One region of the Streptosporangium sp. NBC_01469 genome, then DNA from elsewhere that is predicted to be linked to it. Evidence: riboswitches for the same ligand, from Rfam matches in the RefSeq annotation. Region 1 holds a riboswitch; each other region holds the start of a gene.
What was found. A riboswitch is a leader RNA that binds a small molecule or an ion and turns the genes downstream of it on or off. The one in region 1 is predicted to bind cobalamin.

Region 1 (10,055 bases):
ATCGAACTCCCGATGGGGCTTCTGTTCTCGGTGGTCGCCTTTGCCCCATCCGCCCATCGGCCGCCTCTCCCGGCGAGCCGTCGCACCCTTCGTTTCGCAAATGAAAACGGTTATCGCTATCATGGCACCACTCGACCCCGCCCTCTTCTGAAAGGAAACCGCATGTCCGCCCACTGCCAGCTCACCGGCGTCAAGCCGGTGTTCGGCAACAACGTCTCCCACTCCCACCGCCGCACCCGCCGCCGTTGGAGTCCCAACATCCAGCCACGGCGCTACTGGCTGCCCGCCGAGGGCCGTTTCGTGCGGCTGACGCTCAGCGCCAGAGCCGTCAAGACCGTCGACAAGATCGGCATCGAGGCCGCCGTGGCCCGTATCCGCGCCCGGGGAGAACGGATCTGATGGCCAGGAAAAGCAAGATCGCAGCCAACGAGCGGCGCAAACTCGTCGTCATCCGCTACGCGGAGCGCCGGGCAGGCCTCAAGGAGATCATCCGCACCGGCTCCCCCGACGAGCGAGCCCAGGCCGTCCGCGAGTTGAGCCGCCAACCACGCGACGCCGGCGCCACCCGCGTGCGTAACCGCGACGTCACCGACGGCCGCCCGCGCGGCCACCTGCGCAGGTTCGGGCTCTCCCGGATCCGCTTCCGCGAGCTGGCCCACCGCGGCGAGCTGCCCGGCGTCACCAAATCCAGTTGGTAGGAGCACCGCGACATGGCCGTTCCCAAACGCAGGACCTCCCGAAGCAACACCCGCCACCGCCGCTCGCAGTGGAAGGCCGTCACGCCCGGCCTTGTCCCGGTCACCGTCGGCGGACGCGAACTGCTGGTACCGCGCCGACTCGTCCGCGCCTACCGGCGCGGACTCCTCCCCTGAGGACCGCCCTCCGGGGACCGGCCCTCTGAGGATCGGCCCTCTGAGAACGGTCCGTACCCCGAACCCGCGCCGTACCCCCCGCACCACGAAAGGAGCTGTCATGTCCGTCCCCGTCGTCATCGTCTCAGGACTGCATCCCGAACCGCGCTCGGCCCTGGTGGACCGCCTGCTCGCCGACCACCCCGGATCGGTGGCGATCCACCACGACCTGCGAGAGGTGAGCACCGGGCGCGTGGAACGCGTCGTACGCGACGCGTCGGGGACGCTGGACCTGCGGGAGATACGCCTCGCGCACGGCTGCGTCACCTGCACCGTGCGCGAGGACCTCATCCCGGAGCTCCTCTCGCGGTCGGGCTCGGCACCGCTGCTCGTCGTGGAGCTGTGGGACTCGGTCGAACCCCGGACCGTGGCCGAGGCCCTCGCCTGGCACGAGGACACCGTGCACCGCCTGCGCCTGACCGGGGTGCTGACCGCCCTGGACGCGGCACGCACGACCGAGGACATCTGCTGCGACGAGCGCCTCGCCGCTCACGGCAAACACGCGGCGGCCGGCGACGCGCGCCACCTGGCCGAGGTGCTCACCCGCCAGATCGAGTACGCCACCGCCCTCGTCGTGTCCGGTGAGCAGGCCGACGACGTCGAACTCGCCCTGGCCGTGCTCGGCCACCTCGCCCCCACCACCCCGGCCGGTCCCCCCGACCTCGCCCTGCCCGCGGTCACCGGTGCGGGGATCGACGTGGAGATGCTCGGGGCCCGCGTCGACCCGGCGACCGCCCAGCTGCCCTGCGACGCGCAGACCGGGGAGATCTCCACCGTGGTCTGGCACCGGCTGCGCCCCCTGCACCCCCAGCGGCTGTTCGACGCCGTCGACGAGCTGGTCACCGAGACCGTCCGCAGCCGCGGCCGGTTCTGGCTGGCCAACCGGCACGAGCGCCTGCTCGCCTGGGACGCCGTCGCCGGCGTCATCACCGTTGAGGACGCCGGCCCCTGGCTGGTCGTCCTGCCCGAGGCCGCCTGGGAGATGGAGAGCCCCGCCCGCCGCATGGCCGCCACCCTCGACTGGACCCCCCAGCTCGGCGACCGCGTCCAGCACCTCGTCTTCACCGGCCCCGACCTCGACCGCGACCGCATCCATCGGCTCCTGGACTCCTGCCTGCTCACCGAGGCCGAGACCCTGGCCGGCTCCGACGTCTGGGCCGGATACCCCGACCCGTTCGCCTTCGTCCTCGACCTGAAGGAGACCTCCGCTTGAAACCTCGCCGCACGCCCCGCAAGAAGACCAATCCGCTGCACGGCGTGAGCCACATCGACTACAAGGACACCGACCTGCTCCGCGCGTTCATCTCCGACCGCGGCAAGATCCGCGGCCGCCGTGTCACCGGGGTCACCGGGGTCACCGTCCAGCAGCAGCGCCGGCTGGCCGCCGCGATCAAGAACGCCCGCGAGATGGCCCTGCTCCCCTACGCCTCCACCTCGCGATCCCGCTGACCGGGCTGGAGAACAGGCTGGGCGAACAGCATCTCGGGCCGGTCCGCCGGGCTCCGTGCTCGTCGCGTCATGGGCTCCGGATACGGTCGTGAGATGAAGCCGTCTCTCTCACGCGCCGCCGCCGTTCACCGGGAAACAGGCGGGAGGCAACTGTCGGCCACGCCCATCCTCGACTGGGGACATCCCCGGGTACTGGAGCTGGCGGCTGAAGCCCGGCATGGGAATACCGGGATGGATCGGGACCTTCTGGTCGCGGCCCACCGGCTCATCGCCGCGCGGGTGCGCCCGGTGTATGCCATGAACGACACGCAGCCGGTCTCCAGGACGCTTCTCCTGGAGCGCGGATCGTGCAGCCAGCGGCTGGCGGTGCTGGAAGCGGTGGGGCGGGCCTGCGGGATCGCCGGCCGGGTCAGGGGGTTGCTGGTGAGCGGGCGCTTCTGGCACCCTCGCTTTCCTCGGTTGCGAGCACTGGTCCCGCGTCAGGTGGTGCTCGCCTGGCCGGAGTTCCTGCTCGACGGTGAGTGGGTGACCGTCTCCGAGCTGTACGGCGATCTGAGCACGCTACGGGAGGAGGAGGCGTTCACCAACATCGGTGGTGAGACGCTCTTCGACGCGGTGGCCCGCACCGCCGTCGATTGGGACGGCGTCACCGCCTCGTCATGTGACCTGTCCGGCCAGGTGCTGGCCGACCTGGGGTATTTCAGCTCCCGTGATGCCTTGTTCCGGGCGCACGGCCAGACGTTGTGCTCACCGGCCCGCATCACCGCCGACCTCGTCATGGGGCGCCGGTCGGCTTGAGACGCGAGCTTCGACCACATCCCGCACGACCCTGCCGGAAGCCAACCCCCCGACCGCCCCGGAGAAGTCTTCATGACCCCGCCCGAGAACATCACGACCTGGCACGACGCCCGCTACGACATGCCCGTCAGCCGGCAGCTGGAGCGCTACAACGAGCTGGCCGCCCGGAACGCGTCGGCTCGCGCCCGCACGGAGCTGGTGGCCCGGGGGACCTATGACCCCGCCCGGCACGGGGCCGAGGACCGGCCCCCGCTCACCGTGGCCGAGCACCTCGAGCTGCTGGCACTGGCGGAGAGCATCGCGCGCACCGTACGCCACCCCGCCAACATCCACCACGCGCTGCTGGCCAGTGCCACCTGGGCCGACATCGCCCTCGCCCTCGACTCCGACGCGACCACCCTGCGGCGGGACTACCGGCAGTGGGCCGACGACCAGCACGACCTCAACCGGCACCATCCCACCCTGGGCATGACCGCCGACGAGCACGCCGCCGCGATCGCCAGGGTCACCCGGGAGCAGCCATGACCACCCGCTCCGGCCTCGGCCGACCGGCCGACCACGGACGGCGGCCCCGAGCCCCGGCCCGACGGAGCAGGTCCTCGTACACGACGCCGCCCGGCTCACCGGCCGTCGTCGCCCTCGCCGGGTGAACCTTCACGGACGTCCGGCCTTCCGCCGGCCCGGCGGGGTGATCTGGTGCAGGGCGAGGATGGCCGGGGTCTCGGACAGGCCGGGGCCGCCCTCGCGCAGCCAGGCGGCGATGTCGTCGACGGCCTCGTCCTGGTTGACCAGCCCGAGCCAGACCGGCCTTCCGCCGGCCGCGCGTCCGGCGGGGGTGGGCTGGACGACGATGACGTTGGCCTGCTCGCACACGTCCAGGCAGTCGCTGAGGCGGACGTCGGCGATCCGGGAGAGGCGGCGAACCTGCTCGTCGTGGTCGAGGCCGGGAACCTTGCGGCTGCTGCCGCAGCAGCAGTCCCGGCAGACGGTGATCTTGCTCATCTGTGATTGACGCCCTTTCCGGTGCGGTCCAGCGGGCCGGGACCGAGCCCGAGGCAGGTGGCGCGCGGGTCGTCCCAGGCGGAGAGACGGCCGGAGGTTCCGGCGGCCGAAGACGACGGGTGGTTCATGAGGACCCTCCGGGCCGTCGCAGGGCCTCGGCCCACTGCCGGCGGCGGGTCTCGGGGTCGATGAGGACGCAGTCGCCGCACTTGCCGCCCTCGGGCAGGCGGTAGAACAGGCAGCAGCTGCGCCGGACGAAGAACGGCTGCCCGGGGACGGGCTCGACCAGGTCGCCACCACCCCGCAGCACTCCCAGCGCGAGCAGCTCGCGCCCGAGCGCGGTGGCCCGCGCGGCGAGTTCGGGGCGCTGGTGGGCGATGGTCCGGACGGTTCCGGCCAGCGCGGAGGCGGCGTTGCCCCACAGCAGCCCGGGAGCGATCCTCACGATCTCCCGTACGGACCGCGCCAGCGGCTCCAGCACCTCGGTCAGCACGTCGCGGTGCAGCGGTTCGGCGACCCCGGCGGGGTCGAGGATCCGCCGGCCGGTCGGGCGCTCGGCCCGCAGCGGCAGCGGCCCGCTGGACGCCTCCCGCCAGTGGACGGAGGCCAGGTCCAGGAGCAGGTCGTGCGTTACCGCCGCGCCGACGACGGGTGACCACAGACGGGCCGCCAGCCCCTGGAACAGGATGGAGGCCGCCACCCGGAGCTCGTCGGTCCCCAGGCGTCCGGCGACGTCGACGATCCGCCGCCGCAGGAGGTCGGGGTCGGCCGCCAGGTCGGTGAGCGGCCGCCAGCCCGCCTCGATCGGGCCGATCCCGAGTTCGAAGTAGCCGCTGATCTCGGAGACGTCGGCGATCGCCGTAGAGACCGCCGACGGTGAGGCGGGAAGCGGTCCCGGCCGGGCGGCGGCCGCGCCGGAGGCCGGAGGCGTCACCTGGTCAGCTGCCGGTAGCCGGTGACACGGTGACCCTCGGCCGCCGGTGACGCGTCCCGGGCACCACAGGCGGCGGGTAAAAACGCGAGCGGTGCCACGGTGGCGGGCGAAAGCGCGAGTGATGCCACGGTGATCGAGCGAGGGACGCTCATGCGTGCTCTCCTGGGAACAGGCCGCGGACGCCGTTCCTCGGCGGCCTCCGCGACGGTCGGGAGGCCGGGTCACCAAAAGAGTCGGCGCGCCGGGCACGCCCGGGGCCGGTGGGCCGGGGTCCAGGCATGACGATCACCGTTCCTCTCTTGGGGAGGTCCGCCCCAATTCCTGCGAGGAGGCGACCGCGTGAGTCTCCTGGCTCTCGGGTCAACGCTCCTCCCGGCCTTCCCACCCGCGCGGGGCAGTGGCCAATTCGGGATTCGCTCGCCGATCACAGTGGCGGGACCGCGCCGGATTCACACCGGCTTCCTCGTTCCGCGCTCGCCTACGCCGACCATGCTCGCACAACCACCGTCAACGACAAAGCGGACATCGCGCGACGGCGGGGCGTTCGCTCGGGTGGAGCCGGGGAAGATCAGACTCGATTATGCGGCCTTTCGCAAGGACCTGAGCCTCCGGCCCGGTGACCGGGTCACGGTGCGCGTCGGCCACCGGCGAGCCCAGTTGCAGGTCGCCGCCGGCACCGGCTGGGGCCCGGCGGGCGTGGTCGCGCCCGAGACGCTGGCGACGCTCACCGACTCCCCCGAGCCGCATGCCATCTGGATCCGCGCCTCCTCCGGCGCCGACCCGATTCAACTTGTCGGTGACCTGGACAAGCTAGCGGATCCGGTCGGCGCGAAGATCGACAACGGGTTGCAGGCCCGGGAGACGGAGGACCAACAGTTGAGAATCCTCACCTGGTCAGTGCTCGGCCTGCTCGGCATCGCCGTCGTGATCGCCCTGATCGGGATCGCGAACACCCTGGGGCTCTCCGTACTCGAACGCGCCCGCGAACACGCGATGCTGCGCGCGCTCGGGCTCACCCGCAGGCAGTTGCGGCGGATGCTGGTGCCCGAGGCAGTGCTGCTGTCGGTGGTGGCCACCCTGCTCGGCACCGTGATCGGCGTCGGGTTCGCCTGGGTCGGCTACGAGACGTTCGTGACGCGGGCTCTCAGCGACGCCACCATGCAAGTCCCCTGGCTGTCACTCGGCGTCGTCGTCCTCATCGCCGCCCTGGCCGGACTCCTCGCCGCTGTTCTCCCGGCACGCCGGGCCGCTCGGGTGACTCCGGCCGCAGGGCTATCCCTCGACTGAAACCCCTCGTCAATCGCTTGGCTGGCGGCTGAGGAAGTCCGCCGTGCGCGGCACCGTACTACTGATCGGTAGGCTCGAGTGAGCGATGATGACGGTTCATTGCAACTTCCCACGGATTATCGGCATCCCGAGATTGACCGTGGTCCGGCGGTTATTGCGGGCCAGCCGGTTGAGCGAGGCGAGTTTGTTGCGTGCTGCTTCGAGGCTGATTCGGAGGCCTTGAACTTCGCCGGCCGAGCCGTAGGCACGGGCCTCGTCGATGCGGTCGCCGAGGTTGCGGATGATCTCTGTGAGTCGACGGCGCTGGGCGGGGTCGACTCGAAACATGGGGCATCGGATGCTTGCGTCAGATGTGCGCTTCTCAGGCCGGACCCGGTCCAACGCGCCCGCATCGAAGAGATCCGCGACAACCTCATCGCCCGCATTGCCGAGGCCGAACGCGAAGGCCGGCTCGGCGAGGTTGAAGGACTCCAGGTCAGCCTGGCTGGCGCCGAGGAGAAGCTCCGCCGGCTCGATCGGGGCCACGGGCAGCATACGGCCGTGGACCTTGGCATCCCCACCACGCGCGGTGATCGATGAACCCCACGAAGGTGGGCTGCCACACGGCCCTCAACCGAGATCGAGAACAAGTTCAAGAAGTGTGCATCAAACGCCCTTCAGAACACGATCAAGTGCCGCCCGGCCTGCAGGTCCCCAGTTCGGTTTGCCGCCGGGAAGGCCCCGATGTCCGTTCTGCCCCATGAGCATCAGGAAGAGGCTCTTCATAGCGGCCAGCCCGCGGGCGCGCCGGATCGCCGCCTCGTCCGCGTGCGCGTACGCGTCGAAGAACCGTGCGGCCGCGCCCGCGGGGAGCAGCACCCACGCGGCCCCGAGGTCCCACGCGGGATCGCCGGCGAACAAGGCACCGAAATCGATCACGCCCGAGAGCGTTCCGTCCGAGACGACGACATTCGCGGGATGGAGGTCGCCGTGCACCCACACCGGCGGGCCCTCCCACTCGGGGGCCGCGACGGCATCGGCCCAGACGGCCCGGACGGCGCGGACATCGCCGACGGCGTCGGGGTCAATGGCCTGCAAGAACTGCTCGAAGCCGCCCGTGCACCTCTTGGGGTGAGCGCCGAGGTCCGAACTGGCCGGGGCCTCGGCGGGCGCCTCCACATGGAGCGCCTGGAGAAAGCTCGCCAGCGTGTCGGCCGCGTGGGCGCCGCGGCTGATCGAACCGTGGTCCAGCGGCTCGCCGGGAACCCACGTCATCACGGTCCAGTGCTTGGGGAAGCGCTCGGACGGTTCGCCGAACCGCACCGGGAGCGGCACCGGGAGCGGCAGGCGCGGGGCCAGCACGGGTAGCCACCGCCGCTCCTTGAGCTGGAGTTCCGGGGTGGGGTCCATGCGCTGCATGCGCACGGCCAACTCATCACCGAGGCGCCACAGTTGGTTGCCCCAGCCGCCCGCCACCTCGCGGATGGCCAGCCCCGCAAGGTCTGGATGTTGCTCCCGCAGCAGGTCGCGGACCAAGTCCGCGGTGATCTCAATCTCGGTGTCGGTCATGCGAAGTCACAGTACTGAGGCGGCAGGCGGAGCGGCTCTCGCTCTCCGGAGCATCTCGCTGTGATTCCTCTGGCATCACCGATTCACTAGCTTGGGGTGCTCGTAGAGCAGGTTGTCGGTGGTGCCTGCGATCGTGCCCTGCATGGGCGAGCTGGTCGAGCGAGTGGATGAAGTGGACCGCGTGCTGGGAGTCGTGGATCGCGCAGAGGCGGAGCGTCGGCGATGGATGCATCGGATCGCGACGACGATCTGTCGCGATCCGATGCGGCGGATCCTCGTGCTGCGCCGAGCGGAGCAGCTCACTCGCTTTCCCGGCCACTATGACGTGATGGTCGGCGGTGCCGTGGACGTGGGCGAGTCGTATGAGGACGCGGGTGGCGCGGTCGTAGCCGGCTTTCAGGCGGGTGCGTTCGGTCCGTCGGGTGGGGCCGAGCTCGCCGAGGAAGGTCTTGGTCCTGTCGGCATGTCGGCGCGAGGCCGAGCCGCTGGCCGGCTGGTCCGTTCACCCGGTTCCGGAACCAGGTGTAGCGGACGCCGAAGGCGAACCGGTTTAAATGATCTTGAAATAGGCCAGGCGCCTTTACAATGTAGATTTATTAGTCCGCGGTCCGGGCTCGCCGATAACTTCGGCGAGCCCGGACCGCCGGTCGGCCAGGTGACCTCGGCCGGGCCTTTCGCGGCGATCGTCGACCGCGGCCCGGGGTGGAGGGACCCGCACGCGGACACGTCGATCCCGCCGGAGCGCGACGCCGAACCCCCGAAAGCCGCCGCGGGCACCTGGCCGCCCGTGATCGCGCACCGGCCCCCTCCGCGCCCCTTACTCGAAGAGGGACGGGTCTCCGGTGCCCCGGCGGAGGATCTCGGGCTCGTCCTGCGAGAAGTCAACGACCGTTGTCGGGACGGCGCCGCACTCGCCGGCGTCGATGACGGCGTCCACCACGTGCTCGAGCCTCTCCTTGATCTCCCAGCCCTGAGTCAGGGGCTCGGCCTCGTCGGGCAGCAGCAGGGTGCTCGACACCAGCGGTTCGCCGAGCTCTGCGAGCAGCGCCTGCGTGACGACGTGGTCGGGGATCCGGACGCCGACCGTCTTCTTCTTGGGATGCAGCAACCGCCGCGGCACCTCCTTGGTCGCGGGCAGGATGAAGGTGTAGCCGCCGGGGGTCGCCGCCTTGACCGAGCGGAACAGCGCATTGCTCACATGCACGAACTGCCCAAACTGGGCAAAGTCTCTGCAAACCAGGGTGAAGTGATGGTCACTGCCGAGGTTGCGGATCTCTCTGATCCGGTCGATGCCCTCCTTGTTGCCCAGCCGGCACCCCAGCGCGTAGCCCGAGTCCGTTGGGTACGCGATCAGCCCGTCCGTACGCAGAATCTCGACCACCTGGCCGATCAGCCGGGGTTGGGGACTGTCCGGATGCACATCGAAGTATTTCGCCACACCCCCGAGCTTAGGAGCGGACACCACCCCGCATGACACGCGCCCCTCGAGGCGGAGCCTCCGGCGGGCGGCAAGGTCCTCGGCATCGCCTCCCGCCCGCGCCGCCACGGCGTCCGTGCCGGTCATCGTCGTGCGGGCCTCGTACGGACGCTCACGTGAAGCGCCCGGTCGCGGCCCCGTCGATGGTGAGCGCTCAGGCCGCCGGTCTCGACCACCGGGCGGTCCGGGCCACCCTCGACCGGGAGTTCCACCACAGCCTGAGCACGGTCGGGGTGTCGCGCGCCTCCTTCGGCCTCTCCCTGCCGGGCACCGCACCGGGGAGTCCACGGCCATGCCGGGACGGGGTGGAGCACGTTGTTCAGAGTTGATTGTCAGGCGAACGCCCTCTGATCGCGAACAATCCCGGCCTGCTAGACAGAAGCGCACGGAACCCCGTTGTGAGCGGAAGATCCGGGCCCCGCGCGGCCCATGCCCCTCAGACGGTCCACGACCCTTTTTCCCAAGGAGAACTCCATGCGTCCACGTCGCATCATCGCGGTGCCGGCCCTGGCAGCGGTTGGTCTGCTGCTCGGCACCTCCCCCGTCTTCGCCGACCCCGGGTCCCCGGTGGCGCCCCCGGCCCCGACGCGGGTGTCCGTTCCGTCGGTCAACGCCCCCTCCACCGATTCCTCGACGGCTCTGGCCGACC
Region 2 (10,055 bases), 2.2 Mb from region 1:
CCCTGCTGGAGAACCTGACCTATCTGGCCGACGCCCCTCGGGAGGCGGTGGACGACGCCGTGGCCGCGGTCGGCCTGACGAACCTGGTGGCGCGGCTGGGCGGCTACTCCACCGAGATCCACTCGGGACTGCTGTCACCCGCAGAACGGCAGCTGGTCGCCCTGGCCCGCGCCTACCTCGCCCCGGCCCGGCTGGTCATCCTCGACGAGGCGACATGCCACCTGGACCCGGCGGCCGAGGCCCGCGCCGAGGAGGCGTTCGCCCGCCGGGGCGGCACGCTCCTCGTCATCGCCCACCGGCTGACCTCCGCCCTGCGGGCCCGGCGGATCCTCGTCATGGACGGCACCAGCGTCCGGCTGGGCACGCACGAGGAGATGCTCGCCGCCTCCCCGCTGTACGCGGACCTGGCCGGGCAGTGGGACCCGTCGAGCACTCAGGAGCTGGTGCAGTGAATCCCCCGCCCTTCTCGCCGTGTCCCCCGCCCCCCTCGCCGTCTTTCCCGCCCTCCTCGCCGTGCTTCCCGCCCAGGGCCGAGGCCCGAGGTCTCCACACCGGAGGAATCCGATGATCTACCCTTCCGCCGAGCGGCACCCCGTCGTCGACCACCTCCACGGTCACGCGGTGCCCGACCCGTACCGGTGGCTGGAGGATCCGGACAGCCCGGAGACGCGGAGCTGGACGGCCGCTCAGGGGAGGCTCTGGCGCGAACACGCCGGCACGCTGCCGGGCCGTCACCGGTGGCACTCGCGGGTGGCCGCGCTGACCGGGGCCGGAACGGTCGGCACGCCGATGTGGCGCGGCGGGAGCCGGTTCTTCCTGCGCCGTACGGCCCGGCAGGAGCACGCCGTCCTCTACCGCACCGGTCCCGACGGGGTGGAGGAGACGCTGATCGACCCGATGGAACTCGACCCGAGCGGGCTGACCACGCTCGACCACTGGCAGCCCGACCTGGACGGCAGGCTGGTGGCGTACCAGCTGTCCAGGAGCGGGGACGAGCGGTCGGAACTGCGGGTCATGGACGTCGCCACCCGCCGGGTGGTGGACGGCCCGATCGACCGCTGCCGGTACGCGCCCGTGGCGTGGCTGCCCGACGGGAAGGCGTTCTTCTACGTCCGCTCCCGCCAGGTCCGCCTGCACCGGCTCGGCACCCCCGCAGAGGACGACGCCGTGATCATGGGTGAGGAGCGCTCGTACGGTCTGGGGATCAGTTACAACGGGCGCTGGCTGACGGTCTCGGCGATGGCGGGCGACGGCAACGACCTCTGGCTGGCCGACCTGTCGTCCTCCTCCGCCGAGCGTCCCGACCTGCGGGTGGTCCAGCGGGGGGCGGGCGCGATGACGGTGCCCGCCGTCGGCCGCGACGGGCGCCTGTACCTGGTCACCACCCTGGACGCGCCACGGGGACGGCTGTGCGTGGCCGACCCGGCGCGGCCGGGCCCCGAGCACTGGATCGACCTGGTCGGCGAGGACCCCGAGGCGGTGATCGGCGAGTTCGCGATCGCCGGGCAGGCGCTGCTCGTGAGCTGGACCCGGCACGCGGTCAGCGAGATCAGCGTCCACGACCTGGCGACCGGGAGACGGCGCGGCCCGGTGCCGCTGCCCGGCCTCGGCTCGGCGGGAGGGATGACCACCCGCCCCGAGGGCGGCCACGAGGTGTGGTTCACCTACACCGACAGCGTCACGCCCGCGGGGGTGCACCACTACGACACGCGCACCGGGCGGACGTCGCTGTGGAGCGCCGCGCCCGGCGCCGTGAAGGTGCCCGAACTCGAGGCCCGCCAGGTGGTCTGCGCCTCCGCGGACGGCACACCGGTGCGGATGGTCGTGCTGGCCCGCCCCAGTTCGGGCCCCAGGCCGGCGATCCTGTACGGCTACGGCGGGTTCGGGCTCTCGCTCACGCCGTCGTACTCCAGCTACATCCTGCCCTGGGTCGAGGCGGGCGGGGTCTTCGCCCTCGCCCAGCTGCGCGGCGGCGGCGAGGAGGGCGCGGACTGGCACCGCGACGGCATGCTGGACCGCAAGCAGAACGTCTTCGACGACTTCGCGGCGGCGGCCGAGAAGCTCGTCTCGGACGGCTGGACCACCCCCGCACGGCTGGGCGCGTGCGGCGAGTCGAACGGCGGGCTGCTGGTGGGCGCCGCGCTGACGCAGCGCCCCGACCTGTTCGCCGCCGCCGTCTGCTCGGCGCCGCTGCTCGACATGGTCAGGTACGAGCGGTCGGGGCTCGGCCCGGCGTGGCGTTCCGAGTACGGTTCGGCCGACGACCCCGAGCAGCTGGGCTGGCTGCTGGGCTACTCCCCCTACCACCGGGTCACCGACGGCGTCGACTACCCGGCGACGCTGCTGACCACGTTCGGCGGTGACTCCCGCGTCGACCCCATGCACGCGCGCAAGATGTGCGCGGCGCTGCAGGCGGCGACGTCGGGCTCACGGCCGATCCTGCTGCGCCACGAGGGCGACGTCGGCCACGGCTCCCGCTCGGCGGGCCGCGCCGTCGGCCTGGCCGCCGACATGCTCGCCTTCCTCGCCGCCCACACCGGCCTGGACACCGGCACCTGAACGGCCCGGTGACCCGATTCCGGCGGGAATCGGCTACCGTGTCGAGCGGCGAACTGTTGTGAGGTGCTCCGCTCCGGCGGGGAGAATCGGGAAGCCGGTGTGATTCCGGCACGGGCCCGCCGCGGTGACCGGGAAGTCCCCACCCACGCGCGTACGCGCGGCCACTGGTCCGGCAGGACTGGGAAGGCGGGTGGTCAGGCGTCGATCCGGAAGTCCGAAGACCGGCCTCGCGCCCACAGCCCCGGCACGGGGCATGTACACAGCGGGAGCCTGCCCATGGACAACCGGCTTTACGACGTCATCCACCGCCGCCGTGACGTGCGCGCGCAGTTCACCGGCGCGCCCATCCCCGACGAGGTCCTGCACCGCGTCCTGTCGGCGGCCCACGCCGCACCCAGCGTCGGTCTCTCCCAGCCCTGGGACTTCGTCGTGGTACGCGACGCCGCCCTCCGGGCGGCCTTCCACGAACACGTCCATCACGAGCGGGAGGTCTTCGCCGCGACCCTCGACGCCTCCGCCGCGCGGCGATTCGCCCAAATCAAGATCGACGGCGTGCTGGAGTCGACACTCTCGGTCGTGGTCACCTACGACCAGGACCGGGGCGGCCCCGCCGTCCTCGGCCGCCACGCCATCGCCGACGCGGGCCTGTACTCGGTGTGCCTGGCCATCCAGAACCTCTGGCTGGCCGCCACCGCCGAGAACCTCGGCGTCGGCTGGGTGTCGTTCTACCGCGAGCCCTTCCTCGGCGACCTCCTCGCCATCCCGGCCGGAGTTCGCCCTGTCGCCTGGTTGTGCCTCGGGCCGGTGACCCACCTGGAAACCACACCCGACCTCGAACGGCACGGCTGGCGTCACCGGCGCCCCCTGCGCGACGTCGTCCACCACGACCGCTGGTGACCACGCCCCCGGGCGAGGCCGGGCGCACCGCCCGGCCTCGCCCGGGGGAACCCGCTCCCGGTGGGCGACGCGGCCTGGCGCCGCGCCGGCGCACGCCCGGGTCGGTGTGCACCGTGAGGCGGTGCAGACGCGAGACGAATCCCCTCGGCGACCAATCGTCCTGGCCGCTCGTCAGTCGCACGCTGACGACGTACTCACCCGGCTGCCGGGTGGCGGCGACCGCCTGGACCTGTGCCACGCGCCTGCCGAGATAGGGCAGATACTCATGGGCGACCCGTCCGGTCAGCAGATCCACGGTCTCGGGCATGCCGTTGCCGAGCACCGCGTAGCGCGGCGTACCGTCGTCCGCCAGCGGGGGCCCGGCCAGCCACTCCGGCAGGGGCCGCACGGCGGCCCGCCCTTCTTCCGCGATCTTCACAAATGATCACGAACTCTATCCGGCCTGACCGGGACGTCGGGAGCCAGATGGTGCCGAGCCGGTGTCCTCCTCCCGACCGTGTCCCCGGCGGTTGGGGGTGTCCCGAAGTCGGCCGATGTCCCGGCGGTGGTCGCCGAGGCTGCCTGCCCGCGATCCGAAGGTGGCTCAGGTAACGCTGTCCGAGGTCGTTTCGGGTTTCGTGTGGAGGATCTCGCGGGCCTGGTCCGCGGCGCGGGCGATGCTCTCGGAGACGAAGTCGACGAAGCGGGCGATGTTCTCCAGGCGGGCGGCGGCCGGGGTGCCGGGGCCGAGGATGCCGACGCCCTGCCGGGCGACCTCGCCGAGGTGGGCGGTAGATCGGGCGCTGGCCATCGTGGATTGGTACATGACGTCGTCGTCGACGACGTAGCGTTCGCGGCGGCGTTCCTCGCGTTCCCGGCGGATGAGGCCCTGGCTTTCGAGGAACGCGACCGCTTTGGAGACGGACGCCGGGGTGATCTGGAGGCGTACAGCGAGTTCGGAGGCGGTGAGACTGCCGGCGTCGGTGGTGTAGAGGTTGGCCAGCACCCGGGCCGTCATCTTGGGCAGGCCCGACTGCATGAAGACGGTGGTGAACGTCTCCTCGTACTCGCGTACGGCTTCGGCATCGCGTCCGTGGGCCTGCGGGGGTGTGTTGGGGTCCCGGGGCGCGACCTTTCTGCGGCGGTGGGCGCGGTGTTCGGTGGCGCGGTGGGCGAGGTCGGCGCGGTAGGCGGTGGCGCCGCCGTTGCGCATCACCTCACGCGTGATCGTCGAGGTCGGACGGTCGAGGCCTCTGGCGATCTCCGCGTAGGCGAGCCCGTCGGCCAGCCCCAGCGCGATCTGCTGGCGTTCCTGCTGGGTGAGTCTGCCTCCCGGCATCGCGGTCTCCTTCGTGGTCCGTGGTGTCTCCACGATAGCGTTCATCCTCGACTCATTGCAACGAACAAAATCGGATTGTTGCATTAGATTTTAAAACCATTGCAACGAATTACCGGCCTCTACCTGCAATTATGGTGGTTGCATGCAAAAAGTCAGTTGCCGCATACAAAAACGCAACGTAGTGTTTCCGTCATCAGAAACAACGAGCCGAAGGAAGACACGATGCAGAAGTTCGACACCCCCACCCCGGTGACCGCCATCCTCGACATCCCCGCCGGCCGCATCCAGCTCATCGCCGCCGACCGGGCCGACACCGTGGTCGAGGTCCTCCCCGCGAACGCCTCCAAGAGCCGCGATGTGAAGGCGGCGGAGCAGACCGAGGTCGTATACGGCGACGGCGTCCTGCGGATCAAGGCCCCGGAGGCGAAGAGCCAGATCCTCGGCCCTTCCGGATCCATCGAGGTGACCGTCCAGCTGCCCACCGGCTCCCACATCGAAGCGACGACGGCCCTCACCGACCTCCGCAGCGTCGGACGGCTCGGCGACATCGCCTTCGAAGGCGCGCAGGGCTCGATCAAGCTCGACGAGGCCACAGGCGCCCGCCTCACCCTCCAGTCCGGCGACGTCTCGGTCGGCCGCCTGAACGGCCCCGCGGAGATCAGTACCAAAAAGGGCGACCTCCACATCACCGAGGCCGTGCGCGGCACGGTCACGCTGCGCACCGAGTCCGGCGAGATCTCCGTCGGCGCCGCCCGCGGAGTCTCCGCCGCCCTGGACGCCGGCACCACCTACGGCCGGATCCACAACGCGCTCAAGAACACCGACGGCGCCGACGCCGCCCTGACCATCCACGCGACCACCGCCTACGGCGACATCACCGCCCGCAGCCTGTAAGAGAAGCCCCTCTCGGACCCGGCGACCCTGCCCGTTCAGTTGAATCTCGCAACAGTCTCAAAGGAGCACCCCACCATGTCCATCACCCGTACCGACCAGGACCGCCCGGAGCTGCAGAAGACCATCGAGGAGCTCGTCGATTCCGGTTTCACCGGGATGACGATGCGCGTGAACGATGAGCGGGGTGAGTGGGTCGGCAGCGCCGGGGTGCGCAAGCTGGGCGAGAACGCCAAGCCGCCGACCGACGGACACGTCCGGATCGGCAGCAACACCAAGACCTTCGCCGCGACCTTGGTGCTGCAACTGGTGGCCGAGGGCACGATCGAGCTGGACGCCCCGGCGGATGACTACCTGCCCGAGTTCGGGCTGGACCGGCGAATCACGGTGCGGATGCTGCTGCAGCACACCAGCGGGGTGTTCAACTTCACCGGCGAGTACTACGACGACGGGACGTACGCGCCGGGGATCCCCGCCACGACCGCGGGCCAGGAGTGGGTGGACAACCGGTTCAAGACCTATCTGCCGCAGGAGCTGGTACGGCTGGCGTTGTCCAAGCCGTCGCGGTTCGAGCCGGGGACGGACTGGAGCTATTCCAACACCAACTACGTGCTGGCCAGGCTGCTGATCGAGAAGGTCACCGGCCGCACCTACGCCGAGGAGATGCAGCGGCTGATCCTGGGGCCGCTCGGGCTGACGGGCACCGTGGCGCCGACCACCCAGTCGGAGATATCCGAGCCGCACGCCCGCGCCTACTACCGGTACGAGGAGGCCGGCGAGCAGAAGACGGTCGACGTCACCCGTCAGAACCCCTCCTGGATCTCCAGCGGCGGTGACATGATCTCGACCACCCAGGACCTGCACACGTTCATCTCCGCACTGCTGGGCGGCAAGCTCCTACCGGCCCCGTTGCTGGCCGAGATGTGCACGCCGGAGCCCAAGGTCGGCTACGGCCTGGGGGTGTTCGTGCAGGACACGGACGGCGGCGGCACCGTCATCACCCACAACGGCGGCATGGCGGGCCACGGGGCGCTGATGTACAGCACACCCGACGGCAGCAAGACCCTGACCGCCTCGCTGAACTATGTCGACGACGCCGCACTGTCCCTGGGGGAGGCGTTCCAGAAGGCGACGCAAAGGCTCGTCAAGGAGGTGTTCGGCGGCGGGCAGACCGGATCGCCCGACGCGACCGAACCCGCTCAGTAAACAGGGTCACGGTCACCGCGACGATGCCGTTCTCGATCCGCGCCTGGGGCGAGGTATCGCCGGAACACGTACGCGGTCGCGTGTCCGGAGTCACCCGATCGAAACAATGGCGACGCGTCAACGGCACTTGAATGCCCGCTCTTCCCGAGAAATGCTCGCGATGACAGATCTCGTGAGGAGATCAGCAGCGGCCAGCGAGAGCGGTTCTTCGCGGGTGGAAGGCTGAGTCGTTCCCGGATCGAGGACCCGGCCAACCGCACCAACGCGTTCTACAGGTACACCGCCGCGGTCAATCGCGCCCTGGCCGGATTCTGACCCGGTCAGGCCGGGCGATCAGTTGAGCGAGCGGTAGCGGTTCAGGCCCAGGCTGGTCAGGTCGTCGGACCACAGCCAGCCCGCCTCCCTGGCGATCCTGACCGCCTCGACGCGCGTGCGGGCGTCGACCTTGTTGAGGATCCGTGCCAGGTAGTTGCGTACCGTGCCGCCGGACAGGCAGAGACGGTCGGCGATCTCTCCGACCGGCGCCCCCTCGGCCGCGGCCTGCAAGACCTCCAGCTCGCGTGCGGTGAGCGGGTTCCTCTTCGCGTTGAGGGCGGCGACGGCCAGCTCGGGGTCGACGACCCGCTCACCGGCGGCCACCCGGCGTACGCAGCCCGCGAGCTGGCCCGCCGGGGCGTCCTTGACGACGAAGCCGCGCGCCCCGGCGTCCAGCGCCCGGCACAGCGCGGCCGGGGTCGCGAGCCCGGTCAGGATAACCGTCCCGCATTCGGGAAACCGGCGGTGCAACTCCGCCGTCGCGGTGAGGCCGTCGGTGCCGGGCAGGCCGATGTCGATGAGCGCGACATCCGGCCGGTGGAGCAGGCAGGAGCGGACCACCTCGTCGCCGTGACCGACCTCGGCGATGACCTTGATGTCACTCTCCGTGGAGAGCAGGGCGACCATGGCCCCTCGGACGAGATGCATGTCCTCGGCGATCAGGACGCTGATCATGAATCGTCTCCCCCTTGCTGCACCGCGCGCTCTCACCTGGCCCGGGGACACTACCCAAGGAAGTCGGGTGACTACCGCAAGTCCGAGTTAAACACGAAACACGTGGCATCGAACCGCGATTCGCGCAGGCAGGAGACTTCAGCGCGCGGAAAATAAGGGCCGAGGGTCAGCGGACGCGCTCTCAAAAAGTGCGCGCTACCCACACGAAACGGCCAAATCGGCCGCAAGGGTCGGCCGCGGCGGGCGGCGCGGCCCCTCTCCGAAGTGACCGGCTTCGCGTTCACCGGATGCCGGGGGGTGGGCTCCGGGAAGGCGATTCCGGCTGCGGTCCGTCACCGGTGCGCCGCCGCGACGGACATGATCAGACCGGGGCGGCGGCCTCGTGGTGTTCCAGCAGGACGTCGGCCAGCAGGTAGCCGCCGCGTATCAGGTGAACCAGCGGGCGGGCGCGCAGTTCCCGATAGTGAGCGGCGATCCGGATCGCCGCCGCGACCGGGGTGGCCGCGCTCGTCCACAGCGGTCTGTCCCGGTCCTCGGAGACTGGGACGATCCACCAGAAACGGCACGCGTCGTCCAGGCGGGCGACCAGACCGTAGTAGACGGAGATAACGATCTTTCCGGACGGCAGGCGGTGGACGTCCGCCGGGATGTTGTGGAATCGGGCCAGCAGGGCCGCCAGTTCACGGGCCCGGAGTTCGGCTGAGGGTGGCGCGAGGTCTTCGGGGGTTCTGTGATCAACGTTGACGTCCTCCCCGGCCTGAAGGCCAAGGATTCCTCCCGCGCCGCTCACGCGACGCTCCGGTGGGTTCCTGCTTCGCGGGCGTCCGCCACCGCGAGCGGTGGTCTTACGTCGCCTCCACAGGCGTTTAACCTGTCCGCCCGTCCGGCGGCCAGAATGTTGATCGCCGCGTTCACATCCCGGTCATGGACCGCCCCGCACGGGCAGATCCACGACCGGACGTTCAACGGCATCGAGGTGGCGATGCTCCCGCACACCGAGCACAGCTTCGAAGAGGGAAACCAGCGGTCGATCTTGGCGAAGTGGCGGCCATACCGCCTCGCCTTGTACTCCAGCATGCTCACGAACTGCGACCAACCCGCATCGTGCACCGACCTGGCCAGCTTTGTGCGGGCCAGACCCGACACGGCGAGATCCTCCACATAGACCGCTTGGTTGTCGCGGATCAACGTGGTGGAGAGCTTGTGGGCGAAATCGCGGCGCGTGTCGGTCACCCTGGCGTGCGCCTTGGCGACCTTGAGCTTGGCCTTGGCCCGGTTCGCCGACCCCTTCTCTTTTCGGCTCAGCGCCTTCTGTAGCGTGCGGAGTCTCTTGGCCGCGCGGCGCAGGATACGTGGATTGGCGACCTTTCGGCCGTCCGAGGTGATCGCGAAATGCGTCAGACCCAGGTCGATGCCGATCTCGGAGGCCGTCTGCGGCAGCACCTGGTCCGCCGTCTCGATGACGAACGACGCGAAGTAGCGGCCCGCCGAGTCCTTGACCACCGTCACCGACGACGGCTCAGACGGTAGTTCCCGCGACCAGACCACCTCGATCTCGCCGACCTTGGCCACGTACAGGCGCCCGTGCGGGCGGACCAAGAACCCGTTGCGGGTCAGCCGGATCGCCTGCCGCGAATCCTTCCGGGACCGAAACCGCGGCGCGGCGACCTTACGGCCCTTACGTTTTCCGGTGACCGAGGCGAAGAAGGTGCGGAACGCCACGTGCAGGTCGCCGAGCGCCTGCACCAGCACGACCGAGGACACCTCACCCAGCCATGCCCGGTCCGGCCTCTTCTTCGCCGCCGTGATCACGGCCTTCTGCAGGTCGGTGTCCTTGATGTACGGCAAGCCGCCCGCGTGGGCTTCGCGCCTAATGCGCAGTCCGTCGTTGTACACCGTCCGCGCGCACCCGAACGCTCTGGCCAGCGCGTGGCGCTGCCCCGGCGACGGGTAGAGGCGGACGTTGTACCTGAGCTGCATGAGGTCAACGATACCGAAGAATGCGCGTGTCGTATGTACGATGTGCGCATGAGCCCTCTCGAGCGACTGACGATGAACCTGACCCAACGCGGCGCCGAAGCCCTCGCCAAAGGCGCCGAACTGACCGGCGACACCAAGACCGACACCGTCAACCGGGCACTCCAGGTATACGCCTACCTGGAGCAACTCCGCACCGAAGGCGGAACCATACTGA
Region 3 (10,055 bases), 220 kb from region 1:
ATGCCGATGGCGAGGCCGGCCAGGGCCGAGGTGACCAGGCCCACGCGCACCGCCTGGATCACCGCGCCCGCGTCGCCCGCCCCGTGCGCCTGGGCGACCCTGATCTGCACGGCGGTCGCCCAGCCGCGCACGATGACCAGGGCGATCAGGTAGACGGGAGCGGCTAGGGCGAAGGCGCCCAGTGCCGTGGTGGAGTGGCGGGCCAGCATGATCGTGTCGACGATGTTGACGATGATCTGGGTGAGCCCGGCCACGAGTAAGGGCACGGTCAGCGCCCACATGCGTCTCACAGGACGGCCCGCGCCGCTTCCAGCAGGCCGGTGTCGCGGTCGAGCAGGATGACGGTGTCCACTCTGGACGTGCGCCACACCGCCAGCCGTTCGGTCATCGCCTCGATGGGACCGAGCAGGGCCACCTCCTCCAGCAGCCGGTCGGGGACGGCTTTGGTGGCGGCGGCCCGGTCGCCGTCGGTGAAGTGTTTGCGGATGTCGTGGGCGGGGCCCTCGTAGCCCATCTGGACGACCACGTCGGCGTAGGTGTTGCGCACGCCCGGGGAGGAGGCGCCGATGAGGTGGGCGTAGAGGGGGCGTAGCTTTTCCCGGCCCTCCTCGATCGTGGGGGCGTGGGCGACGTACAGGATGGGGCAGATCCGCACGTCCGCCGGTTGCCGACCGGCGCGCCAGTCCTTCGTCGAGCGGGGCGAGGATGGCGGGTTCATGTTCGGGGGCGTACATGCCCGACAGCCAGCCGTCGGCCAGCTCGCCGGTGAGCGCGAGGTTGCCGGGGCCGATGGCGGCCAGGTAGATGGGGATGCGCGGGCGCAGCGGGGTCATCTCCGAGCGGATCGCGCGGGCCCGGCCGGTCGACCCGGGGCCGGTGTAGGGCAGCGTGTACAGCTCGCCCTCGTAGTGCAGCCGGTCCTCGTGGGCGATGGCCCGGCGCACGATCTCGACGTACTCGCGGGTGCGGCGCAGCGGGCGCTCGTACGGCAGGCCGTGCCAGCCCTCCACGATCCACGGCACCGACAGGCCCAACCCGAGCTGGAAACGGCCATGGGACAGGATGTCGAGGGTCATCGCGGTCATCGCCGTGGCGGCGGGGGTGCGGGCCGGGATCTGCATGATCGCGGTGCCCAGCTCGATGCGCTCGGTCACGGCGGCCAGATATCCGAGCACGCTGACGGCGTCGGGACCGTACTCCTCGACGCTCCACACCGAGTCGACGCCGATGCTCTCGGCGCGTTTGATCACCGGGAGCACCTCCTGCATGGGTTCGCCGCCGTAGCCCATGGCCAGTCCGAGCCGCATGCGTTCTCCTTCGAGGTCAGGCGAATGGCAGGGGTTGTCGTGTGAGGTCCGATGAGGCGGGCAGCCGGGTCCCGCCGAGGAACGGGAAGGCCGCCGGGGCGTCGCAGTACAGGCCGGGCACCAGCACCCGGGCGACGTGCAGCCCGGCGTCCTCGGCGCCCGAGGTGGTCAGGTCGGCCGCGTAGGCGCGGAAACCCCGCTCGGTGAGCGAGCGCAGCGGCCCGGTGGTCTCCGGCGGCAGCGGTGGGCCGCCGGGGAAGCGCAGCCGGTCCAGGGCCTCGCCCTGCAGGCGCTCGTTGAGGTAGACCTGGACGTGCAGGCGGACGTCGTTGACGTCGCGCCAGCCGCGCGCCAAGGCGTCGAGGTAGCGCCGGTCGGCGCGCCGCCGCAGGTAGGGCGGCTGTGCGATGTCGCGGCGCAGCAGGACGCGGCCGGTCTCGTAGGTGCCGACGGCCTCGGTGAACGCCTTGGCCGCGGCCTCCTGCTCGCCTGCCCGGCAGGCGCTGCCGAACCCTACGACGCGGTGTGCGCGGTCCTCGACGAACACCGCCGCCACGGTCGCGTCGAACGTCGAGGGCACCCGCAGCAGCGACACCGTCAACCCCGCTTCCTCGGCCTGGGCCAGCGCCGTGGCCAGCGGGCCGCTCGCGGGCCTGGGTAGCGGTGAGGCCGCGGTGGCGCCCGCCCACCACGTGGTCACGGCGTCGCGTTCCAGCACCTCGCGCAGCGCCGCCTGCCTGGCCCGCTGCGGGGTCGTGGCGGCGGCGGTCCCGGCGAGGACGGGGTAGTTGGTGAGCGGCTCGGCGCGGCGGGGGCCGGTGAAGTAGTTCACGTACACCAGCGAGGCGGGCACCAGGACCCGCTCTGCGGAGACCAGGTCCTCGGCGGGTGCCCAGGCGATCTCCAGCTCGGGGGTCATCGCGACGAACGGGAACCCGCGCGCCTGGTACTGGCCGGCTGAGTAGAGGGCGAACGCGCGCGGGTCGACGGCGGGTTCGGCCAGGTCGCGGTAGGCGGCCCGGCGCAGCCCGGCGGGCACCTGGTTGGCGCAGTGGCGTTCGATCGCCTCTCCGAGCGCGGCGGCCCGCGCCGCCTCCTCGTCGCCGAGGGCCGCGCCGCCGGTCACCTCCGTGCCCTCGGCGGGGAAGAAGGCGGAGTAGGAGACCAGGCTGGGCACGGCGGGGTCGCCGGGTGCGTCGCGGCGGACCTGTGCGATCACGAGTGCTCCTCTTGGCGGGGCCGGGACCGGGGCCCGGTGAGGGGCCCCGGCGTGGGGCGATCTACTCGTCGTCGTCCTGGCGCCACTCGAACGGCGAGTCCACCGCCGGGGTGTGGGACTTCAGGCAGTCCTGCGGGCCCTCGGGCTCGGCGAATCCGTGGTGTGCCATGCGCTTCCTCCTTCTGCATGTGATTTGCACGTGCCAACTACATGCAACACCATAGGCATAAGGTCGCGGTGAATTCAAGAATTCATTTTTCTGCCAATGAGCAGTCGTCGCATTTGGAGCCGTCCGGCACCCGGTAATAAAGGCAGCACGTGGTGCGCCGGAAGGCCAGTTCAGGGGAGATGAGCGTCCCCTTTCCCGCCAGGTGGCCGCGGGTCAGCAGGTCGGCGACCAGGTCGCCTGCGGGCTTGGCCAGGTCCGGGCGGGTGGCCGCTATCGCGCGGCCGGCCTCGGCCAGGGCGGAGGCGGCGTTGCCGTACAGCAGGCCGGGGGCGACCTTCACCCGCAGGCTGGCCGCCAGCGGTTCCAGGTGATGGAGAATCACCAGGTCGTAAAGCTGATCCGGTGATTCGTAGTGCCATCCCGCGGGGGCGGGCAGGCGCAGGCGCGGGCCGTCGTCGGCGCGGTCCAGGCGGGTCAGGTCGGGCACCACGTCATGGGTGAGCACGGCGCCCAGGAGCGGCGACCAGAGCCGTGCGGCGTGGCCGAGCTGGGTGATCGAGGCGCCGATGCGTAGTTCGCGGGTGCCGTATCTGGCGGCCGTCGCCTCCACCAGGTCGGCGAAACCGCGCTCGTAGTCGGATTTCACGTCGTGCCACCCGGCTGGGTCGCCGCCGATGTGCAAAGAAAAGAACGAGCCGAATCCGGCGACCGCTCCGAGGGCCGTCAGAATCGATTCGGTCGACGCCGATTCCATTACGCTGAAGCTCCATTCGTTAAAGTCGCACGGTGAATACGCCGGATGGCGGATCCGGCTTTTCATACAAAGAGAGATTCAGTTCGTGACGCGGCTCCCTCCGGCTCGGAGACTCACCTGCGGCACCCCTGTCTCCGGGTGGATCGCCACCTCGGCGTCGACCCGGTAGACCTCGGCGAGCAGAGCGGGGGTCAGCACGTCGGCGGGGGCGCCGAGAGCGACGACGCGGCCGGCGTCCATGACGCAGATGCGGTCGCAGAACGCGGCGGCCATGTTGAGGTCGTGCAGGGCGACCACCGCGGTGACGCCGAGGCCGCGCACCAGGTTCAGCGCGTCGAGCTGGTGGCGCAGGTCCAGGTGGTTGGTCGGCTCGTCCAGCACCATCGTGGTCGGCCGCTGGGCCAGCGCCCGCGCGATCAGCACCCGCTGCTTCTCCCCGCCCGACAGCCGGTCGAAGGGCGCGTGCGCCAGATCGGCCACGTCGAGCCGCCCCAGCGCGTCGGCGATGATCGCCTTGTCCGCCGCGTTGTCGCCGTCGAAGGCCCGTTTGTGCGGGGTGCGGCCCATGGCGACGACGTCGTACACCGACAGCTCGAAGTCGCCGCCGCTCTCCTGGAGGACTGCGGCCAGCCGTCGGGCCAGCCAGCCGACCGGCATGCGCCACACGTCCTCGCCGTCGAGCAGCACCCGGCCGTTGGTCGGCCTCCGCGCCCGGTAGAGGGTGCGCAGCAGCGTTGATTTGCCCGCGCCGTTGGGGCCGGCCAGGGCGAGCATCTCCCCCTCGGCGACCTCCAGCGAGACCTGGCGGACCAGGTCGCGGCCGCCGATGCGGACCGACACCTCCTCCACGGTCAGTGTCATTTGGAGCGCCTCCGCATCAACCACAGGAAGAACGGCCCGCCGACCAGCGCGGTGATGATGCCCACCGGGATCTCCTCCGGCGCGATCAGGGTGCGGGCGGTCAGGTCGGCCACGATGAGGAAGGCCGCGCCGAGCAGCGCCGTCGCCGGGAGTGCCCGGCGGTGGTCGGCGCCGATCAGCAGCCGGACGACGTGCGGCATGATCAGTCCCACGAAGCCGATGGCTCCGCTGACCGCGACGATCGTGCCGATCATCATGGCGACCAGCACGAACAGCGCCGCCCGGAAGCGATGCACGTCCAGCCCGAGCGAGGCCGCGGCCTCCTCCCCCGCCAGCAGCAGGTTCAGCGGCCGAGACACCCCGACCAGCGCGACGGTCCCCGCCAAGACGGCCACCACCGGGATCCACACCACCGTCCAGGTGGTCCCGGCCAGGCCGCCCAGCATCCAGCGCACCGCCGCCTGCGTCTTGTGCGGGTCGTTGGAGGTCACCACCAGGAAGCTGGCCACGGCCGACAGCACCTCGGCCATGGCCACCCCGGCCAGCACCAGCCGCACCGTCGTCATGCGCCCGCCCGAGCGGGCCAGGAAGTAGACCGCCACCAATGCGGCCAGCGCCCCGAGGAAGGCCGCGATCGGCAGGCTGAACGCGCCGAACACGCTCAGGCCGAACACCACCACGGTGACCGCCCCGACGCCGGCGCCGGAGGAGACCCCCAGCAGCATCGGGTCGGCCAGCGGGTTGCGCACCAGTGCCTGCAGGGCCATGCCGCAGACCGACAGGCCCGCACCGATCGCCCCCGCCAGGACGACCCGCGGCAGCCGTACGTCCATCACGATGGTCTCCCGCACGGGTGTCCAGGTCGGTTCGGCCAGGGCGGGATGGAGGTGATGGAGCAGGATGCCCCACACCTGCCCTACCGGCAGGGCCACCGACCCGGCCGCGACGGCCACGGTGACCGCCCCGCCGAGCAGGAGCACGAGCAGGCCGATCACGACCGGGTACGGCGGTCCCGGGCGCCGCGCCAACAGCACGACACCCGTGGTCGGTTCACTCACTTGAACCGGTCGGCGTGCAGCTGCCGGGCCAGCGCCTCGACGGCCCCCGGCGCCCGTACGCCGAGCACCACCGACGACAGCGGCAGCACCGCGAACCGCTTCTCCTTGATGGCCGGCACGTCCTTCAGCGCCGGGTTGGCCAGCAGGAACTTCTCCTTGTCGGCCACCGGCTGGTCGCCGTAGTCGTAGATGACGATCCAGTCGGGCGCGCGCTCGGCGACCTGCTCGAACGACACGTCGCCCCACACCTTGTCGACGTCGGCGAACACGTTCTCCGCCCCGGCCAGCTTGATGATCTCGTTGCCGACGCCCTTGCCGCCGGCGGTGAAGGCGGTCTTGTCGCCGCTGTCGTAGACGAACAGCTTGACCGGGGCGGCGTCGCCGAGTTTGGTCCTCACACCGTCGAGGGTCGCCCGCAATGTGGTGATCAACGGTTCGGCCCGGTCGGAGACGCCGAAGATCTTCGCGACGTTGCGGATCTCGGTGTCGATCAGGCCCACGGACACCGCGCCCTTGGCGCACTCCTCGACGTTCAGATATGTCTTGATGCCGGCCTTTCGCAGGGCGTCCCGGCTGCGGCCCTCCTTCTCGTCGAAGGTGCTGGCGAAGCCGCCGTAGACGAAGTCGGGCTCCTCGGCCAGGAGCGCCTCGTAGGCCGGGTACTCCTTCGAGACGACCTTGATTGCGTCATAGGCCGCCTGATACTCCGGCAGCACCTTGTCGTCGAGGTAGGCGGTGCCGATCATCGACTTCTCCAGGCCGAGCGCCAGCATCACCTCGGTGGCGTGCTGGTTCATCGATATCGCCCGCTGCGGCGGCTGCTCGTACGTGCTCGTCACGCCGCAGTTGTCGAGGGTGACCGGGAAGCCCGCGGGCGCGGAGGCCGCCGGAGCGGGGGCCGAGACGTTCTCAGCCGGGGCGCCGCCGCAGGCGGCCAGCACTCCGGACACCAGGAGGGCGAGCAGGAGGGTGGTGGGGCGTCTGCCCGTCATGAAGTGTTCCTCTCACGGAATCTGCACAACGGGGCGGATCTGAAAGAGGGAATGCCACAGGGCTTCTCGGCGCGGCCACCGGCTCGACGGGCACGAGAGCCCACTCCTCTCCGGGGAAATCCGCCCCAGTTCATCGAGGAGGCGACCGCGGGAGTCTCCTGGCTCTCGGGTCGATGCTCGTCCCGGCCTTCCCACCCGTTGTCCGGGCAGTGGCTTCGTCGGGATTCGCTCGCCGATCACAGTGGCGGGACCGCGCCGGATTCACACCGGCTTCCTCGTTCCGCGCTCGCCTACGCCGACCATGCTCGCACACCACTCATCAACGACAAAGCGCGCACCACCCGTCAGCCCCGGCGAGCTTCCCTCACAGGCTCACGTCAAAGCGATGGTCATCTTGGGTGACCGGCGCGAGAGCAGGTATCCCGTCAGTGCGGCGAGCAGGCCGACCAGACCGGCCGCCGCGAAGCCGCCCGCCGGCGCGGACGCGTCGATCGCCACTCCCACGACCGGGGAGCCGAGCGCGAACCCCGCGCTCGCCGCCGAGGACTGCAGGCCGGTCGCCTCACCTCGCACACTGGCCGGCGTCAGCCGGCTCACCGCGTCGGAGACCGTGGAAAGGGTCGGCGCGGTGAGCAGCCCGGCGCCGATGACCGCCACACACAGCCAAGGCCAGTCATGGGCGAGTCCGGCCGGAATCGTCACCAGCCCGAGCAGGCCGAGCAGCAGCCAGGTGGGCATCGACCGGGGCAGCACTCCGTACACCAGACCGCCCACGACGGACGTCACCCCGAACACGGCGACGACCACGGCCGCCCACGAGACCTGACCGGCTTCTTGAAGAGTCGCGACGATGGCCAGGTCGACGCCGCTGAGCAGCATCGCGACGCCGACTCCCATCGTCAGGACAGCGACCATGCGCGCTCCCAGCCACTCCCGGCGCCGGGGCCGGCCCGCCGCCTCGCCGTCCGCCTCGTCCTCGGCCCGCAACGGCGGGTTGAGCAGGGCGACCCCTGCCCCGCCGACAACGATCGCGGCGCCCACTCCCCATGCCACCGCGCCGGGAGACACCTTCGCCGCGCACAAGATCACCACCGGCGGCCCCACTATGTACGACAGCTCGCCCACCACCGACTCCAGCGCGAACGCCGCCCGCCGCTGCCCTGCCGTCGTCATCGCGGCGATCGCCTGCCTGGTGATCGACTGGATCGGCACCATCAGCAGACCGGCGGCGAAGGAGGCACCCAGCAAGATCACGTATGGCAGCACAGGCACGGTCAACCAGAACACGAGCTGCGACACAACCGTGGCCAGCAGCACGGTACGCAGGCCCCGCCGGTCGATCATCCGGCCCAGCAGCGGCCCGCCCAGCGCGACACCGGCGGTGAGCGCCGCCACCACGGCTCCGGCCGCCACGTAACTCATGTCGAGGGCGACGACGACGTACATCGTCAACGCCATCGCGTCCGCCGTGATCGCGGCACGAGCGAGCAGCGAAATGCCCAGCAGTGGCGTCATCCCCGGCACCGCGAGCACCTGTCGAAATCTAATCACCGGTTTAACGCTAGATCAGCCGGAATGCCATAGGAAGCCGTCAATTCATTGGACCAGGCATAATGAATACTTATGGCACATGATCTCGAGACCGCACTGCTGAGGTCGTTCGTCACCGCCGTGCGCGCGGGCAGCATCAGCCGTGCGGCGGCGGCGCTCGGCCGTACCCAGCCCGCGCTCAGCCAGCAGTTGCGCAAGCTCGAGAGGGCCGTCGGCAGTCCGCTGCTGCACCGGGCGCCGTCCGGCGTCTCGCCGACCCGGGCGGGCGAGGAGCTGCTGCCCTACGCCGAGCGCATTCTCGCGCTGTCGGCACAGGCGCTCGCCGAAACAGGACGTGCGCTCACCGGGCATTGCGGGGTGGGACTCCTCGAAGATCTCGCCGCTTCCCGCCTTTCTCAGGCACTCGCCGACCTCGCGCGGCTGCACCCCGACGCGACGCTGGAGGTGCTCAGTCTTTCCAACGCGGCGATGCGGGAGGCCTACGACACGGGCCGTGTCCAACTCGTACTCGACGAGGTTTCGGATCTTCCCTGGCCGCCGCGCTGGACGGTGCGTCTGCCGCTGGTCTGGGCGGTCGGGCAGGGTGTCGCCACCGACGCCGACCCGCTGCCGGTGGTGCTGTTCTCGAACACGTGCGCCTGGCGAACCTCGGTGCTGGAAACGATGGAAGGCACAGGGCGCCGCTGGCGGGTGGCGTTCGAAAGCAACAGTCTCGCCGGAGTGCTCGCCGCGCTACGGGCCGGGCTCGGAGTCGCGGCGCTCCTGCCCGCCAACCTCGAGCCGGCCATGGCCTGCCACGACGCGGCGGCGTTGCCTGCTCTGCCGGACGTCGAACTCGGCCTCGCCCGCCACCCCGCTACCGAAGGCGATGCGCTCATCGACGCTGTGGAGACCGCCCTGCGGCGGATGATCTGAGCCCGCCGCACGAGGGTCTGCGCGGGTTGCCTGCATCGCCTCCTGTGGGGCGGCCACAGCGTCTGCGGTCTTTTTCTCCGCGGTCTCACTCATCGGCGGCCACGGCATGCTCCAGCAGGATGAGGAAGGGCCCGTTTCAGCCTACGGACACAGGGCCCGGCGCGCTGATGAGATGACCAGGTTGTCCGCAGCTTCAGCCCGCTGAGGACATGGGTATGTCTGCATTACCTGGGACGACCTTGCCGTTCTTGAGGGTGTATGCGGTGGAGTTCTTTGAACTCGCGGTCCGGAACGGTTTTCCGTTGTTGTCGATTGAGAGCACCTCGGCCTTGCCGTCGGCGACGAAGCTGAGTTCCACCGTCCATTGAATGTCATGGTCCAGGGCCATCGCCCACAGGTAGATGACTTCTACCTCGGTCTCCGAGACCCGCAGAGGGAACGACCACGGCTCATTGCCGTAATCGGTGAAGTTCGTCATGTCTTCGAGCTGGGGAGCCCACTTGTCCAGGTCCACTGAGGCGCCTCGCCCGTCGACTCCGTCAGCTCCGGGATACGGCTTGAAGTAAATGCTGTGCGGCGGCGCATCACGTTTGAGCACTTTGATCCGCATATCAGTCAGCACGACGGACCTGGCGAAATTTCCCTGAATCACGAGTCGGACGTTCGTGTAATTGGCGTCGACGGCCCCGTTGTCGTACGCCCATCGCTCGATGACCTGCTGGTCGTCTCTGTATTCCGGCGGCAGCGGTGACAGCGCCGATGCGGGCGGGGAAAATATGTAGGTATCGAGGTTGTTGAAGGTACTGACTCGCTTAAGCGGTTTGGCGGCCACAACGACCGAAAGCGGCGGCCGACTGGACGGGCTCGCGGCAGGCGACGCCCTGTCCCGAGGGGAGTCGCGTCCGGCCCATATCGCGATCCCGGCCAGTAGTGTCACGACCACGATGATCGCCACTGCCCACAAGCCGGTCGTCTTCCAGTCGGTGGGCGGCACCGGCCTGGCGATTGTGACGTTTCCGCCGACTCCGTGAACTTGAATCAGGTCGCCTCTCACCCCGGAGTGTGAGACTTCCTGGCCTTCGCTCGATGCGCGGCGTTCCGGCGATCCTTCGTCGTAGAGCGCCTCTGCGCGAGGAGCTTCACTATCGTGAGCGTCGTGGCCCGGCGGGCGGGTGGCGCTCATCGACACCTCGTTGTGATGTCGACGTCGCCGGTGACCTGGTCAATTT

Region 2: another riboswitch for cobalamin. It lies ahead of bluB (5,6-dimethylbenzimidazole synthase); the one in region 1 lies ahead of OG587_RS28680 ((2Fe-2S)-binding protein).
Region 3: another riboswitch for cobalamin. It lies ahead of OG587_RS29580 (ABC transporter substrate-binding protein); the one in region 1 lies ahead of OG587_RS28680 ((2Fe-2S)-binding protein).

What each region holds. Positions count from the first base shown of each region.
Region 1 is NZ_CP109465.1:6,537,640-6,547,694, reverse strand. It holds gene rpmB (50S ribosomal protein L28) at 163-399, shown strand; gene rpsN (30S ribosomal protein S14) at 399-698, shown strand; gene rpmF (50S ribosomal protein L32) at 711-872, shown strand; gene OG587_RS28705 (CobW family GTP-binding protein) at 973-2,124, shown strand; gene rpsR (30S ribosomal protein S18) at 2,121-2,360, shown strand; gene OG587_RS28695 (transglutaminase domain-containing protein) at 2,592-3,158, shown strand; gene OG587_RS28690 (hypothetical protein) at 3,231-3,683, shown strand; gene OG587_RS28685 ((2Fe-2S) ferredoxin domain-containing protein) at 3,813-4,160, opposite strand; gene OG587_RS28680 ((2Fe-2S)-binding protein) at 4,285-5,094, opposite strand; cobalamin riboswitch at 5,420-5,612, opposite strand; gene OG587_RS28675 (ABC transporter permease) at 5,725-6,381, shown strand; gene OG587_RS28670 (hypothetical protein) at 6,478-6,915, opposite strand; gene OG587_RS28665 (aminoglycoside phosphotransferase family protein) at 7,027-7,929, opposite strand; gene OG587_RS28660 (L-threonylcarbamoyladenylate synthase) at 8,747-9,367, opposite strand; gene OG587_RS28655 (hypothetical protein) at 9,523-9,735, shown strand; gene OG587_RS28650 (hypothetical protein) at 9,881-10,055, shown strand, end outside.
Region 2 is NZ_CP109465.1:8,735,117-8,745,171, forward strand. It holds gene OG587_RS37990 (ABC transporter ATP-binding protein) at 1-452, shown strand, start outside; gene OG587_RS37995 (prolyl oligopeptidase family serine peptidase) at 565-2,559, shown strand; cobalamin riboswitch at 2,604-2,803, shown strand; gene bluB (5,6-dimethylbenzimidazole synthase) at 2,836-3,456, shown strand; gene OG587_RS38005 (helix-turn-helix domain-containing protein) at 4,040-4,774, opposite strand; gene OG587_RS38010 (DUF4097 family beta strand repeat-containing protein) at 4,997-5,668, shown strand; gene OG587_RS38015 (serine hydrolase domain-containing protein) at 5,744-6,871, shown strand; gene OG587_RS38020 (response regulator transcription factor) at 7,205-7,861, opposite strand; gene OG587_RS38025 (hypothetical protein) at 8,223-8,651, opposite strand; gene OG587_RS38030 (RNA-guided endonuclease InsQ/TnpB family protein) at 8,648-9,841, opposite strand; gene OG587_RS38035 (hypothetical protein) at 9,890-10,055, shown strand, end outside.
Region 3 is NZ_CP109465.1:6,752,998-6,763,052, reverse strand. It holds gene OG587_RS29615 (MATE family efflux transporter) at 1-281, opposite strand, end outside; partial or broken gene OG587_RS47285 (LLM class flavin-dependent oxidoreductase) at 287-1,268, opposite strand; gene OG587_RS29600 (YcaO-like family protein) at 1,324-2,526, opposite strand; gene OG587_RS29595 ((2Fe-2S)-binding protein) at 2,778-3,341, opposite strand; gene OG587_RS29590 (ABC transporter ATP-binding protein) at 3,528-4,310, opposite strand; gene OG587_RS29585 (FecCD family ABC transporter permease) at 4,307-5,368, opposite strand; gene OG587_RS29580 (ABC transporter substrate-binding protein) at 5,365-6,360, opposite strand; cobalamin riboswitch at 6,492-6,686, opposite strand; gene OG587_RS29575 (MFS transporter) at 6,733-7,911, opposite strand; gene OG587_RS29570 (LysR family transcriptional regulator) at 7,984-8,826, shown strand; gene OG587_RS29565 (hypothetical protein) at 9,020-10,009, opposite strand.